DNA from 3 places in the Priestia sp. TGN 0903 genome. Region 3 is predicted to be linked to each of the others. Evidence: predicted binding sites of a transcription regulator. Region 3 holds the regulator's gene; each other region holds the start of a gene.
What was found. Region 3 encodes LexA, which represses DNA repair genes until DNA is damaged. Its sites were predicted from a motif close to CGAACATATGTTCG; they were not measured.
Positions count from the first base shown of each region.

Region 1 (5,658 bases), on a different contig from region 3:
GGTTCAATGTTAAGTAATCAAGTCCCACGTTAATGAGAAAGCTTAGACGCTCACGAATTTCACGCAGTATCATATCCGCAATCTTCATGTCTTTTTCAGATAAACTGAGACTTTCAAAAAAGTCATATGCTTCTTTTACTGAAAAGCGTGTTGTATCTCCTATATGCTTTTCGTCAATAAGCACCGCTAAGCTTTCGCGTTTTAAACGATTTCCTTTACATTTTGGACAAGCTTGCTGAGCCATGTATTTTTCCATTTGCTCACGGATATAATCAGAACTTGTTTCATGATAACGGCGTTCTACGTTCCGAAGCACACCTTCAAATTCGATATGATTTTCTCTTACTTGGCCAAAATCATTTTCATAGCGAAAGTAAATTTTTTCTTTACCGCTGCCATATAATACTTTATCAAATAAATGTTCCGGGATATCTCGAACCGGCACATCCATGTCGATGCCGTAATGTGTACATACGGCTTCAAGCAGCTGCGGATAGTATTGAGAACTTGTTGGCTCCCAAGGTGCAATAGCGTGCTGATGAAGTGTTAAGTCATAGTTAGGAATCACTAAATCTTTATCCACTTCCAATTTCGTTCCTAACCCGTCACACGTTGGACACGCCCCGTACGGACTATTAAATGAAAACATGCGGGGCTCAAGTTCTCCAATGGAGAAGCCACATTTTGGACAAGCATGATGCTCGCTAAAAAGTAATTCTTCCTCACCTATTACATCAATAATTACTTTCCCATCTCCAAGGCGAAGAGCTGATTCCAAAGAGTCCGACAAACGAGCGGCTACACCTTCTTTGACAACAACGCGATCAATCACTACTTCAATGGAGTGCTTTTTGTTTTTTTCCAGTTCAATTTCTTCTGTTATTTCACGCATTTCTCCGTCTACTCGAATGCGAACGTACCCTTCCTTTTTAATATCTTCTAATACTTTTACATGGGTGCCTTTTCGGCCAGATACCACAGGGGCCAGTACTTGAAGTTTTGTACGTTCAGGGTACTCTAAAATTCTATCTACCATTTGCTCAATCGTTTGAGACGTAATTTCAATTCCATGATTAGGACAAATCGGCTTTCCTACACGAGCAAACAAAAGGCGCAAATAGTCATAGATTTCGGTCACAGTTCCGACGGTTGAACGAGGGTTTCGGCTCGTTGTTTTTTGATCGATTGAAATAGCAGGCGACAATCCTTCGATCGAATCTACATCTGGCTTATCCATTTGACCTAAAAACTGTCTTGCATACGCCGAAAGTGACTCGACATAACGTCTTTGTCCTTCAGCATAGATTGTATCGAAAGCTAAAGAAGATTTACCAGAACCTGACAACCCTGTTAATACCACTAATTTGTCTCGCGGGATTTCAATATCGATATTTTTCAAATTGTGGGCTCGTGCACCTTTTACCACGATTTTTTCCATCGCCATGTTTTATCACCCTTCCGCTTTTAATTCTAGAATCAAGTCACGAAGCTCAGCTGCGCGTTCAAAGTTAAGCGCTTTGGCTGCTTCTTTCATTTCTTGTTCCATTTCTTCTACGAGCTTTGCTTTTTCTTTTTTATTGAGTTTATCAAATGCCGGTGCTTCTTCATACGTTTCTGTATCTTCTGCTACTACTGTTGCACGAATTGAGCCTCGAACTTCTTTTTGAATCGTTGTCGGTGTAATACCATGCTCTTCGTTGTAAGCTTCTTGAATACTTCTACGACGCTTGGTCTCATTGATAGCAATGTCCATGGAGTTTGTGATGCGATCTGCATACATAATGACATGTCCATTAGCATTTCGCGCAGCACGTCCGATGGTTTGAATAAGCGATCGTTCTGAACGCAAGAATCCTTCTTTGTCCGCATCTAATATGGTTACTAACGAAACTTCTGGAATATCTAAACCTTCACGAAGTAAGTTAATCCCTATGAGCACATCATATTTTCCAAGCCGCAGCTCTCGGATAATTTCAATACGCTCGAGCGTCTTCACCTCAGAGTGAAGATATTGAACTTTAATGCCAATTTCTTTTAAGTAGTTCGTTAAATCCTCAGACATTTTCTTTGTTAACGTCGTGACGAGCACTCGTTCATTTCGCTTAATCCGGTCGTGAATTTCTCCAATTAAATCATCAATCTGCCCTTCAATTGGTCGAACTTCAATATTTGGATCTAATAATCCCGTTGGACGGATAATTTGTTCAATCACCTCAGGCGCCTTCTCAAGTTCGTAAGGACCTGGTGTTGCTGAAACATGGACGATTTGTTTAATATGCTGTTCAAATTCATCAAATTTAAGCGGACGGTTATCTAATGCAGACGGCAAGCGGAAACCATGGTCCACCAACACTTGTTTACGCGCTTGGTCTCCATTATACATTCCTCTAACTTGAGGAATGGTAACGTGGGATTCATCCACCACAAGAAGGAAATCTTCCGGGAAGAAATCCAGCAGTGTATAAGGTGTAGAACCAGCCGGACGAAGCGTTAAATGACGAGAGTAATTCTCGATTCCTGAACAAAATCCCATTTCTCTCATCATTTCTAGGTCGTAGCGAGTGCGCTGTTCCAAGCGCTGCGCTTCTAAAAGCTTTCCTGCTTCTTTTAACTTCTCTAGCTGTTCTTCTAGTTCTTTTTCAATGTTTTGAATGGCCACACGCATTTTTTCTTCCCTCGTGACGAAGTGAGATGCCGGGAAGATAGCCACGTGTTCACGATCTCCAATAATTTCTCCTGTTAAGGCGTCGACTTCGCGAATGCGGTCAATTTCATCCCCGAAAAATTCCACGCGAATACAGTGTTCATCTCGAGACACAGGAAAAATCTCAACAACATCACCGCGAACGCGGAACGTTCCGCGCTTGAAGTCAATATCGTTTCTTTCGTACTGTACATCCACTAGCGTACGAAGCAGCTGATTGCGTTCTTTTTCCATTCCTACTCGAAGAGATACGACCATTTCTTTGTATTCTTCCGGAGACCCTAATCCATAAATACAGGATACGCTGGCAATAATAATGACATCTTTTCGTTCAAAAAGAGCAGAAGTTGCTGAGTGACGAAGTTTATCAATCTCGTCATTAATGCTTGCATCTTTTTCAATAAATGTATCTGTTTGAGGTACATAAGCTTCAGGCTGATAGTAATCATAGTAACTGACAAAGTATTCGACTGCATTATTAGGAAAAAACTCTTTAAACTCACTGTACAATTGACCAGCAAGCGTTTTGTTATGAGCCATAATTAATGTTGGCTTATTTATTTCCTTAATAACATTAGACATAGTGAAGGTTTTTCCCGTTCCTGTAGCACCTAACAAAACTTGATGCTGCTTACCTTCTTTAATTCCTTTCACAATCTTTTCAATTGCCTTTGGCTGATCACCTTGCGGTTGATATGGGGATACTAATTCAAACTGATCTTTCAAATGAAGGCCTCCGTTTCTATTTTCTTGTTTTATCTATTTTTATTACGATATGTAAAAACCGAAAACACGAACTGATATTCGTATTTTATCACTTTATACTCATAAATGAAACTAATGAGTATTAATCTTATATAGTGTTTGTTTGTTTTGATTTTTTACCCTGTTACTTTATTACCCACTAAATTCTTATACTACCCTTTTCGAGGGGAATACAACTCTTTAGATGAAAGCAATAAAAGAAAGTAAGCTGCCTAATTGTCTGAAAAGGATAGGCTTTTGCGCCAATTTCTAAATTATGATACAGTATAAAAAATATGTACTGAGAGGGGTTTAGTATGGCAAGCGTTGATCAAGTTCTTATAAATAACTCCTTTATAACAGTTGAAGAATCAACTTCTTTAGCTAAAGTGAAATCTGAACTTTCCAACTATGATTTCGTTGTAGTCACAGCAAGTACCTTTTATGTAATACAAAAAGATGAACGATACCTTTTAACAGGTCATGACGAGGCATCGTCCATTAAAAAAGTAATAGCGGACACAAATTGGCCTTCATCTTCTACTTCTACGTTAGCCAATTTACAAGCCAACACAAACTGGAATAGACCAGTCCTCATTCAAGCAGAAAACCAAGAAACCACAATAGGACTTGTAACACCTTCACAGTGGATTACACATTTGCATAGCCAAAATGAGATATTAGCTTCCTATTTTGATACATTGGCAGAAACCATTAATGATGCAGTGACAGCGGTCGATCATGAAGGAAATGTAATCTTGTGGAATACTGCTGCGGAACATACGTATAAGATTCAGAGAGATAATATTATTGGTAGAAAAATCGGAGAGCATTTTAAAGATGAATCCATCATTCTACATACGATTCTAAATGAAGGGCGTCCTGTGCGCGGAACGTATCATCGTCCTAATGAACAAACTCACGTGCTCATCAATGCATCTCCTATTATAAGAAACAACCGAGTCATAGGTGGAGTAGCAACCGAACATGACATTACCAATATTGTAAGACTAAATGAAGAAATTGATGTATCTCTTCTCATTCCGAAAGATAATCCATTTTCTTCTTTTGCGGGTATCAGTCCTGAAATTAAGCAAGCCGTTGACATTGCCAAAAAAGTGGCATCTACAGATATGCCTATTTTATTAACAGGAGAACCTGGTTCTGGGAAAGAAATGCTGGCTCAGGCCATCCACTACGGGGGATCCAAACATAAAGAACCTTTTTTATCTTTAAATTGCGCCACTATTCCATCTGGACTTCTGGAAATTGAACTCTTTGGTCATCAAAAAGACGTCTTTTCAGAAGATCCAACGACCATTGCAGGAAAACTGGAGCAGGCTCATAACGGGACGTTATTTATTGAAGAAATTGATAAAATGCCTCTTGAAATTCAAGTTAAGTTTCTCCGTTACTTGGAAGAACGAGCCTTTTATCACGTTGGAGGCACGGAAGAAATTCAAGTCCAAACCCGAATTGTAGCCTCTACTACGACGCCTTTGGAAGAGTTGCTAAAAGCCGGTGAATTCCATGAAAATCTTTACTATTTGCTGACCGTCATTAATATTATCATTCCGCCGCTTCGAGACCATAAAGAAGACATTGAAGCATTAACGCAGCAATTTGTACAGGAATTTAGTAAAAAGTATAAAAAGAAGGCTCCTTTCATCAGCTCTGAAGTTCTCGAAGCCTTTATGCAATACGATTGGCCAGGAAATATTCGCGAGCTGAGAAATACGATTGAACGAATGATTTTTCTTAGTGATCAGTCGTTGATTACCCTTACGCACCTTCCTGACAATCTGAAGGATGCCAGTTCTTTCACAGAAGTTCAAAAAGAAGAAGATTCTCTCCAAGAAGCTAGGCTAATAGAAGAGACTCTTCAAAAAACCTATGGAAACAAAAGTGCAGCAGCAGATCTGCTTGGCATTTCGCGCGGCACCCTTTATAACAAAATCAAAGAATACGGATTAAACTAATTAAAAAATTCGACACGAAGCTCAGGATACTTGTGTCGAATTTTTTATGTTTCTTGGACTGAACTTATTTGGAGAAATTTTTTAATACGAACCATACGTTGGCGGGGCGTTCGGCTAGGCGTCTCATGAAATACCCAAACCAATCAATTCCGTAAGGAACATAAACCCTGACTTTATATCCTTCTTTGACCAGACGATCCTGTAGCTCTACGCAAATTCCATAAAGCATTT
Region 1 covers NZ_JBOZGL010000006.1:146,962-152,619, forward strand. Annotated here, with positions in the region: gene uvrA (excinuclease ABC subunit UvrA) at 1-1,444, opposite strand, end outside; gene uvrB (excinuclease ABC subunit UvrB) at 1,451-3,430, opposite strand; gene ACRPLY_RS20230 (sigma-54 interaction domain-containing protein) at 3,766-5,427, shown strand; gene ACRPLY_RS20235 (proline dehydrogenase family protein) at 5,492-5,658, opposite strand, start outside.
Region 1: uvrB (excinuclease ABC subunit UvrB) is a predicted target of LexA. The motif match lies at 3,498-3,511, and genes of this name have one in related genera.

Region 2 (5,658 bases), on a different contig from region 3:
ATCTAGGGAAGTAGATTGAAATAATTTATCTAGATATGTACGATAAATATCGCTGCATCGTAAAGTCGTTCGGTAAACCATAGGAATTAACCCCCTTATAAAGTTTTGACCGTTCAGATTGCTTTATTTTTAACGTTTTCTTTTAAAATGATATCTAATAAATCTTTGCCTTCTTGTGTAAGGAAGACACCTTTCATGCCTTTTAAGACGATTGCCATTTCTTTTGTCATGCAAAACACTCCATTCGTGATGTCTTTAGGCACCTTGCTGATACCTTGATAAAGTATATTGGGTAATGCTTGTCCATTATGTCTAAAAGTATATAAAAGTATCTAAAATCGTATAAAAGCATTTAAAAAAGGAAAGGATGGTAACAAAAAGGAGTGATTTTATGTCTTGGTGGAAAAATCCTAAACGTAGTAAGTTTGGCAAGTGGCTTGATAAAAAGGGGATCACACAGGCTGAATTTTCTGAGTCAAGTAAAGTTTCAAGAGCAACAGTTTCAACCATGTGTAATGAAAAAAGTTATTCTCCTTCTCCAAAAGTGTTGAAGAAGGTGATGGATCAGGTCAAAAAAATTGATCGTAGTAAAGAGGCAGATGATTTTTTTTCAATGTAAAAAGCCTCGTTATTACATATAACGAGGCTTTTTATAGTGTTCAATTTTATATACTTTTCTTCATTCCGCACTCTCTACATTCACGCAAGAAAACGCCACCTTTTACCGAACTTTTGAAGTAAGCTGAGTTGCAATTATCACACCGGCCACTAATTTTATCCGGAAATGCAGCATAGTCATACACTTTATCAAGATCGATTTCTTGCTCTTTTATTTCTTCCAGGTTAATCACTCTTTTCTATTTGGCTTTTCTTAGACTAACACAATTACATCCATATAGAAGGGGGGATGTTAAAATTACTCTGGTTTTTCCACTAGTTGCATCTGAAAAATTTGAGTTTCTTGAATACCGGCTCTTTGGAGTTCCTCTTTAAATGATTCTCCTTCTTTTAGTTTAATAATTCTCTTTGAACCGTCACGTAACGTGTAGACTCTAAAATTGTACATAAATGTACCTCCACTCAAATAAATAATTCTTGTACACGATGTCTTCAGGAACTAAGCCAAGCGAACATCGATGAGCTCGCTTAACCTCATTTTATTCTTTAACTCAAATACGTCATCAATGAAAATAAATAAGTCTCCTAGGGAATCAACAAACTGAATGTATCCTGTCTCTGTTATGCGTTGGCCCCTCTTATAATAGGTAAGGTACACTTGTTTATTTGTATGTAAGTCTTCAATTAAAGTGAAATTCATCTGTTCCATTTGCTCTTCTGTTAAAACAGGTTGATTTACCTCTAGTTGCTTGTTTATAACTTCCTTTAATCCTATGTATTGCTCGGGCATAGTGGCGAATGGACGCCATTTTTTCATTCCTCTAGATTCCATCTCTTTTTCCTCCTTACGCTTTATGGCCACCTACAAGGCCGTTTCGATAACGAGCTGTTGAATGAGGAAGGTGACTAGACGCACGTAGTACACTATTCTTGCCATAACGCAGCCTAATTTCATCTATCGTTTTAGCAAGAGCATAGTCTCTTTCACGCTGATCAATGTCCTCAAATAAGCTCATTTGCTCCTCTTCTTGAATGCTAGTGTTGGATAATGAAATGCCAATGGAGCGAATGGGCATCCCACTATCATATGTATGTAAAATGGTTAAACAATATGGAAAGATATCCTCGCTTAAGTTCGAAGCTCTCCCCATTTTCTTTTGTCTGGAGAAGCCTCCACCTGTTTGTTTGCTGTAGCCAATGGATAAATGGATCGTTTGAGCCACCACTTGATGCATGCGTAAGCGAAAACAGACATCGTCCAATAGTTCCAATAGCAATAACTCCACTTCTTTTCGGTTTGTATAATCACGGAATAGAATCTGACTCTTTCCAAAGGAACGAGAGCTAGGAAGATACACATCGGAAATACGACTGTAATCAATCCCATTCGCATGTTGGTGCAACTCTTGGCCTAAGATGCCAAATTCTTTTTGTAACATCTCTACAGAAGAAAGAGCGAGTTCTTTGATGGTGTGAATGCCTAACCAGTGTAAGCGTCTTTCCGTAGCAGACGAAATCCCCCAGAAATCCTTCATCGGATGAATGGACCACAACTTAAAGGGAATATCCTTATATCGCCAATAGGCAACTCCTGTTGGGGTATTCTTGGCTTCATGATCTAAGCTCACCTTCGCCAGTAAGAGATTCGGACCGATACCTGCGGTAGCTGTCAGCCGTGTCTTGCGATAAATCTCGTTGATGATTTTATGGGCCAGTTCTTCTGGTGTTTTAGCGAATAAATGCAAAGAAGCTGTCGCATCAATAAATAACTCATCAATGCTATACGCATGAAAGTCTTCAGGAGCCACATACTGTAACACCAAACTCGAAATATAGTTCGAAGCCTTGATATATCTCTCCATAGATGGATTCACCACATGGATATCTTTCCTTTTAGGAATGTCAAAAAGACGGCTTCCTGTTTTGATCCCTTCTTTTTTTAATAAAGGTGTGGCTGCTAACACAACAGATCCCGAACGTTTGATATCTCCTACAACTGCAAGCCTTGTTTTCAACGGATTTAATCCCCGTATGACAGAAGAAACCGAAGCAAAGAAACTTTTCATGTCTATGCAAATAATAACTCTGTTTGGTAGCTGCCCATAATCCATTGGAATAACTCCTCAATAAAGAACGTTTGTTCTTTATTATATACGAACAAACGTTCTTTATTCAATGGAATCTTTTCCCGATTATTGTTACAATAAGAAAAAAATACTCTATATGAATGAGAACGAAGGGGAATCTATGATTAAAGCTTTCAGCGCATTTTTACTGACTACTATTATTTCTTTTGTTGTAATGGTTGGTGCCTTACTAATTTGGGTTACTATACAAGGAAATCACATAACTGATCCATCACTTGCAGACGGATTAGGGTTTGCGGTTGCTTATGGGGTAATAGCTGCTGTTCCCGTTTCGCTTGCAATAGGAATCTTTGGTGGTATTATTGGTTATTTGAGAAATTGAATTTAAAAATCCTATTTATTATTTAAGGAGAAGTAACAAAATGTATCAAATGAGGATCTTTACATTAAGAGACGGTACTAAAAGGAAAATAAAGATCGAAGAGGGAATGACCCTTCAAGATGAGTTAAAAAAGGCAGGAATTACAGAATCAGATATATTTCAAATGCAATTAGTCGTACAAGAGGGTAAAATATAATTCTAGTTGTTCAATTTTGCTAAACAGCAACCAACATTATTTAATGTTGGTTGCTGTTTTATTTTTTAGGGAGATAATAAAATTCCTACAAGACAAGAACGGTATTAATACATCATAGCTGTACGGATCAACAGCAGACATACTTATTTCACAAATTTTTTCCTGAAATAGTTACTTTATTAAGATATTTATCTTATATTGAAGTTGAGAAGATTAGGTTATCAATCTAATTTTTTCTAATAAAAAAGGAGAAGATGATGAATTATGGATACCAAAACCCATCAGTATGTTCAGGAGATATCAAAGGCTGCAAAAAATAATAATTTAATATTTTTTATTGGTGCAGGAATTTCGAGGATCTCTAACTATCCTCAATGGGGAGAGTTAGTGGATAAATATTATATGAATTTATATGGGGAACAAAAGGGGAATTCTTACTCATCGGATGAGTATCTGAGAATTCCACAAATTTTTTATGATGTTGAAGGTCCTCAAGCATATGACAAGATTCTTGAGGACGTATTTTCCGTGGATAGAGATACGAATTCAATACACAAAAAGATCTTAGCAATGAATCCAGTTCATATCCTTACAACGAACTATGATAACCTAATTGAAAAAGCATGTTGGGAACGAGGACAGTACTTAAGCGTAATTAGTTCTGAAGAAGATGTCGCAAACGCAACCTCTTCAAGATATCTACTTAAGGTGCATGGTGATTTCAGCAAAGGCTATAAAGGAGAACATGTGGTTCTTAAAGAAAGTGACTATATGAACTATGAAAGGGATTTTCCATTAATAAGTAATCTAATGAAGACATTGATGGCTACCCATACCATTGTTTTTATCGGTTATAGCCTAAGTGATTATAATATTAATTCGCTTTTAAATTGGGTTAGACAACTACAAAAAGATGGATATAACAAACCATTTTTTATTCGAGGAGATCATGAACCTGTTGAGGAGAAAACAGCCGTTTATTATGAAAATAGAGGACTTCGTATTATAGACACTGCTAACCTTGTGGAAACTCAAAATAAAGAATACCTAAAGCGCTACGAAACCTTTATGGATGCTTTGATTGATTCAAGGGATAATGACCTTTTAAGTACAGATGAAGAGATAATTGAATATATGTATCGTAAGCTTAGTCCTTTATTTCCTCTTCAATCTGTGCGTAAACTCGATCTTAAGTATGTATTTGAACATGATTACCATTTCCAAGTTAGTGGAAGGATTATTGGTAATAAAAATACAGGCTTTAAATACATGGAGAGATTTTTTGAACTTAGAGAAAAAGATAAAGATACTCTCAGCGAGAGTCTAAAGCAAAAATTTGAAGAAATAATAGAATTCTTTAAGAATAACGGCATATCAGGTATGTTAGAAGATCGAAATCATAAAGAAGTTGAACATTCACTTAGCATTAAAAATCCAGCTTATCATAGTGACTATGAGGAAATGACAAAATTAGTCCAAATACAGTCTAATAACCTTGAACAAGAATATCGAAAGGCTTTCTACCTAGCATACCTTGGTAAATGGGAAGAAGCATATAATCTTTATTCTGACCTTCTTCTAAAATCAATAGACGAATCTAATTGGTGGATACATTATCTTTCACAGATTAACAGATATAGATTATATCAATCTATTTCTCAACAAGTAAGGCATCTTAATGGTGTAGGAATTCTAGCTCATGGCAGAAATTACACACCATTTTCAGATGACTTCTTACATCATATAGAAATTGAAATGAAAAAATTCGATATAAATGAAGTATTTGGAAGTATGCCTTTTGAATTCCAAGAGAAATACCAAATTCTAAAGTTTCTCAGTGATAATAAGTTTTTATATGATGATACGGTTAAGTTATTTGAGCTAACCAATAAAATTCATTCTGAAATTAGTAAAGGAACTTACTCATTTGGCATAACATCAAGTCACGAAACGGAATTACGACTAAATGATAATCTTCGGTTTCTTTATAATAATTGTCTATGGTCAGCTACTTTTCATGAATTTAAGCAATATATACGAAATTCTTTAATTCTTCTTATAGAAAAGGCGGAATTTGATAGGACTCGTGATAATGATGATTCCGGTTTTTTCTCTGAATCACAAAGACTAAGTTTTTATTTTGATTACTACGATTTTGTTAATGTAGCAAAATCATTCAGTATTGAAGACATAAAGTACATTGAGAAAAAGTGTGAACTGCAAAGATTTGATTTTCGTGATTTAGAAAAGGTTGAACGCTATTTAATGAATATTACTGATGAATTGATAAAGCACTTTTCAAAAGATGGTATGAATATTGTTTTGTATAACCAATTTATCCCAGAAGTAAAGTCGGCCATCTATTTTGCTAAATA
Region 2 covers NZ_JBOZGL010000016.1:14,475-20,132, reverse strand. Annotated here, with positions in the region: gene ACRPLY_RS25585 (hypothetical protein) at 1-81, opposite strand, end outside; gene ACRPLY_RS25580 (helix-turn-helix domain-containing protein) at 392-619, shown strand; gene ACRPLY_RS25575 (hypothetical protein) at 666-851, opposite strand; gene ACRPLY_RS25570 (hypothetical protein) at 917-1,066, opposite strand; gene ACRPLY_RS25565 (YolD-like family protein) at 1,118-1,450, opposite strand; gene ACRPLY_RS25560 (DNA polymerase thumb domain-containing protein) at 1,464-2,729, opposite strand; gene ACRPLY_RS25555 (hypothetical protein) at 2,866-3,087, shown strand; gene ACRPLY_RS25550 (hypothetical protein) at 3,128-3,283, shown strand; gene ACRPLY_RS25545 (SIR2 family protein) at 3,548-5,658, shown strand, end outside.
Region 2: ACRPLY_RS25560 (DNA polymerase thumb domain-containing protein) is a predicted target of LexA. The motif match lies at 2,773-2,786, and genes of this name have one in related genera.

Region 3 (5,658 bases):
GATCCCATGCAGGCATACTTACTACAGATACATCAATGCCTTCTGCAGCTAATGCTTTTTGTGCTTCTACTGCTAGGCTTACTTCAGAGCCTGTTGCAAGTATTAATGCATCCGCTTGGTCTTTACCAGCTTTAGATACAACGTACGCGCCTTTAGACACGCCTTCGTATGCATTTTCTTTTGTACCTTCAAGCGTTGGCAAGTTTTGACGAGTCAATACAAGCGCCGTTGGGCGGTCAGTTGATTCTAATGCTAAGCGCCATGCAGCAGCTGTTTCATTTGCATCTGCAGGACGAACCACTGAAAGACCTGGCATTGCACGAAGTGATGGCAATTGTTCAATTGGCTCATGTGTTGGGCCGTCTTCTCCAACTGCGATACTGTCATGTGTGAATACATATGTTACAGGAAGCTTCATTAAAGCTGCTAAGCGAATTGCTGGGCGAAGATAATCAGAGAATACAAAGAATGTTCCTCCGAATACTTTTACACCGCCGTGTAGAGCCATACCGTTTAATGCAGCTCCCATTGCAAATTCACGTACACCGAACCAAATATTACGTCCGCTGTAATCAGCTGCAGTGAAGTCTTCTGAACCTTTAATCATTGTTTTATTTGACCCAGCTAAGTCAGCTGAACCGCCGAAGAATTGAGGTACAGCTTGTGCTACTGCGTTTAATACTTCTCCAGAAGAAGCACGGCTAGCTAAGCTTGAACCCGTTTCGTATGCTGGAAGCGTTTCTTCCCAGCCTTCCGGTAACTTTCCTTCTACTGCTAGTTCAAATTGACGACCTAGTTCAGGATATTTTTCTTTATACTGTGCAAATACATCGTTCCATTCGTTTTCTTTCTTTTGGCCATCTTCAGCAATTGTAGCTTTGAAGTGAGCATACACTTCTTCTGGCACATAGAAATCTTCTTCAAATGTCCATGCATAAGCTTCTTTTGTTAATTTTGTTTCATCGGAACCTAATGGAGAACCGTGCACGCCAGAAGTACCCGCGTGGTTTGGAGAACCAAATCCGATTGTTGTTTTTACTTCAATTAGCGTTGGGCGTGTTAAATCGCCTTTTGCTTCTTCAATTGCGTTTGCAATCGCTGTCAAGTCATTGCCGTCTTCAACGCGAATTACTTGCCATCCGTAAGCCTTGAAACGATCTTCTACGTTCTCAGAGAACGAGCGATCTAAATCTCCGTCTAAAGAAATATCATTTGAATCGTATAAAACAACTAAGCGTCCTAATTTTAAGTGTGCCGCTAATGAAGCTGCTTCAGCAGATACACCTTCCATTAAGTCTCCGTCACCACAAATACCATACGTAAAGTGGTCTACAATTTCTAAACCTTCTTTGTTGTATGTTTCAGCTAAATGACGTTCTGCCATTGCTTTACCAACAGCCATTGCAATACCTTGTCCTAGTGGACCAGTTGTTGCATCAACACCTGCTGTATGACCGAACTCTGGATGACCTGGTGTTTTGCTTCCCCATTGACGGAAGTTTTTAAGGTCTTCAATTGATAAGTCATATCCAGCTAAATGAAGCAAGCTGTATAATAGTGCCGATCCGTGTCCTGCTGATAATACAAAGCGGTCACGGTTGAACCAGTTTGGATTCTTTGGATTGATGTTCATAAATTTTGTCCACAATGTATATGCCATTGGAGCAGCTCCCATTGGCATACCTGGGTGACCTGAATTTGCTTTCTCAATCGCATCGATTGATAAAGTACGAATTGTTGCAATCGAAAGATCTTCAATACGTTGTGTCATACTCTTCATTCCTTTCAAAACTATGTACATATGTTATCATACTAATGATTTGCTTATTTGTACAATACTTGAACCAAAAAAATTTCCACTTTTACAGTTTTTGTGTGCCTTATTAAAAATATACAAAAAACTAGAGGGAACTCTCCCTCTAGTTTTACTAGAACGTCTTAGTGAAGACGCTTCTTTTTGCTCTCTTTTAACTTCTTAGGCGTAACATCTTTACCTTCCTCGTCCACAACTTTAATCGTATGAAGGTGGTTTGTCATAGATTGTCGGAAAACTTTTAAATATTCCTGACGTAGCTCTTGCTGTTCTTTCGCTTCAGATTCTGTCAGACCTTCAGCCTTTGCCTTTTTTGAAAGAGCATTAATACGAGCAAGTTTATCTTTTGATAGCATATAAAACCTATCTCCTTATAATCAATAATTAAAATTACCGAACCGTTCCGGCAACATGTAGTCATCTTACTAAATCTCTTTCGTTTTATCAAGAGATTGAGCACTCTCTTGATACTCTTGATAGCGACGATGTACCGTTGCTTTTGAAATATTATAACCAAAACCTTTTAGCGTAACTGAAATTTCAGCAAAGGTTAAGCCGTTATGACGAAGGCGGACAATTTCTTCAATCGGCGCTTCTTTTTTTTCTCTTCCTGAGTTAACTCCTTGATTTTTTAAATTTTGCTGCGGACGATAACCGTTTTCTACGGCTCTTTTCATTCCTCTTTTAATTTTAGCGTTATGTAATTTCCGCTGATGCTCTTCCACTAAGCTAATAATATCTAACACCATCGAATCAGATTCTGAAAGCTGAAGCTGACCTTGATGACTAATCGTATAGATCGTAGCATTTTCTTTATGAAAAGCATGAAGAAGCGCAATTCGGGCATTTCCTCTGCCTAATCGCGTTTCGTCTTGAATGAGCAGCACAGATATTTTTTCTTCTTTCATTGTATGAAGAACATCCAATATACCCTCTCTGTCTACGTCATATCCGCTTGCTTTTTCCATTACGACTTTTTTTACGTTTAGATGGTGAAGATCAGCAAGCTTTTTTAATTCTTCTTGCTGGCGCTGTAAAGATGTTTCTTGGGTTTTTTTATCCGTACTTACACGGCAATAAATAATGGCGTCCACTTTTATCACGACCTTTTCGGCTTCTAACAATATTCAGGAACGGCCGTTACACACTACTGTTCAATTGCCACTTGATTATGTAACTCTTTTTTTAAAACAGGAATATATAATTTATCTCCAGGAGATAAAGACTGGGCAGTGTCTGAGTTTAGATCATTGACGTCTTCAACCCATTTGACAAATTCATTGGTGGTCAAATGATGGTGATTATGATACTTGTTGGACAAGTCCCAAAGCGTATCTCCTTTTGTAATAGTAACCGTTGAATATTTGTCTAAATCTACTTTATCCGCTCCTAAAACCAGCGTCAATACATATGTAAGTGCAGCGATAACTGCAAAAAAAATAGCGTAATGTTTCATAGAATGTAAGAATTGGTGCATATTATGATCCCCCTATCAGAATATATGTTCTTATTTTATTGAGAACATTTGTTTCTGTCAATGGAATTCTTCGAACTTATGTTTGTATATTGACACATCACGTGGTATAATTCACCTAAAGAATAGCTAAAATCGAGGTGAAAAATATGAAGCTATCAAAACGTCAACAAGACATACTAGATTTTATTAAGCACGAAGTAAAATTAAAAGGTTATCCGCCTTCTGTTCGTGAGATTGGGGAAGCGGTGGGATTAGCCTCTAGCTCCACTGTACACGGGCATTTAGCTCGTTTAGAAAGTAAAGGGTTAATTCGCAGAGATCCAACAAAACCAAGAGCAATCGAAGTTCTTCAACTAGACGAAGTAAACATCCCTAAAAGCAATGTCATTAATGTTCCTGTTATCGGTAAAGTAACAGCGGGTCTTCCTATAACAGCCGTTGAAAATGTGGAAGAATATTTCCCTCTTCCAGATAAATTCGTTTCTCCAGATGATCATGTATTTATGCTTGAAATTATGGGAGAAAGTATGATTGAAGCAGGTATTCTAGATGGCGATATGGTAATCGTACGTCAGCAGCAAACTGCTAATAACGGAGATATTGTGGTCGCTATGACCGAGGACAACGAAGCAACGGTAAAACGTTTCTTTAAAGAAGAAAATTTCGTTCGTTTACAGCCTGAAAATTCAACGATGGCGCCTATTATTCTTCGCCACGTAACGATTTTAGGAAAAGTCACTGGTGTATATCGCACGATTCACTAATCACACACTGTATGTAAAACCAACTAATCATGATGTTAGTTGGTTTTTTACGTTTGTTTTCTAAAAAAATTGGCATATTATAAATGATACGTCGAATCATTACAGGCAGGTAGAGCGGTTTTTATAAAGCCTGTTTTACCTTTTACTTTCTGTCTGCATTTTTTCGACTCTCAAAAAAAATACAACCGACTATAAGAAGGATGTAGTTTATGACCAATACACCAAGGAAAACAGAACCATTTCAAACTATTATGCCTACCAAAGCAATGAACATGTTTCTTTTTCCTTTTTCCTTTGATCGAAAAAATAAAGAGCAGCTTGTTCATGCACTAGAAGCAAATATGTTTGAGTTTTTTTCCATTCAAAACAAACATGTAGAAAAAGAATACTACGGAGAACAGTATTACGTATCTCATGATAGCTTGGATCAATATTTTCTTCCTTACATTGAATGTATTCTATTTCCTGATTCGTGCGAAAAAGAAGGCTTGCTTCGATTTTCAAAAAAAATAGACCATACCGTTACGCTACAAACTTCCTCCACCACCGTGTCTAGCAACGTGCTGTCTGTGGATGTTTTTTTATGTCCTTTTGAAATTGGCGTCATGACCATTCGCACTGAGATGAGTCATAATCATTACACCTATGATGACATTTTAGAATTCATGAATCATTTTCGTGTATTAGAACCGAAGCTTGCTGAAGAGCATGGATCCACCATTACCTATGAACATCATCGCTATAGCAAAGTACAGGATTATATTTTTTCACAGCTCGCGCCATTTTTGAACGAACACATCAAAAAAGAAGCGACGCGTGAACAGCACGTCGGGAGTCTTCCTTATTTTATCGATGAACGGATGTTTGTATTAAGTTATGTAACGGTAAATCAAGAGCAAGAGATTAACTCCACAACTTTATTTCGTACTGGGCAGCTAAATAGCTATACGCCTGACGGGAAACCGTTTATCTCTGCACACAACCATGAGTATATTAAAACGTATAATACCAAACACGTGTATTCCAGATGGGCTCCTGAAACCTATTACGTTATAACAGACCATGTGTTTTCGTGTATTTCTAAATCGACAGACTCTAAAACGGATCAGCTTTTGATGAATCATCTATTTGGCCAACATTACTATAATTTATTTTTGCATTTTTTCTATAAAATCGTGTTGCTAAAACTATCCTATGAGTATTCTCAGCTCACGTTTCATAAAAATTCAGAGGGCATCGAGCGACTAATTCGCTCTATTACTGTATTTTCAGGTAAATATTTATTTTTAGAAATTAGCTCTCGCACGGAAGGTCAAGAGTTTTCTGAGCTCTTTAAAAAAATCTTCCACATCAATTCTCTTTATCAAGAAGTCAAAGAAACCCTTGGTACTTTGTATCAAAATCAAGAGAAAATCGCGGCCAAGCGTCACAATTACTTATTATTAATTTTAACGATTTATACCGTTCTTTCCGGTATTTACGGAATGAATTTAGTTATTAGCAAGCTAAAGGGAAACATCAATTGGGATAGTATGAAGCAGTTTTCTATCTTTGAATATATCGCTTTAATAGTAGCTTTATCAGGAATTCTGATCAGCATTAGT
Region 3 covers NZ_JBOZGL010000002.1:241,155-246,812, reverse strand. Annotated here, with positions in the region: gene tkt (transketolase) at 1-1,771, opposite strand, end outside; gene ACRPLY_RS07610 (DUF896 domain-containing protein) at 1,939-2,169, opposite strand; gene ACRPLY_RS07605 (YneB family resolvase-like protein) at 2,239-2,907, opposite strand; gene yneA (cell division suppressor protein YneA) at 2,961-3,290, opposite strand; gene lexA (transcriptional repressor LexA) at 3,437-4,054, shown strand; gene ACRPLY_RS07590 (hypothetical protein) at 4,264-5,658, shown strand, end outside.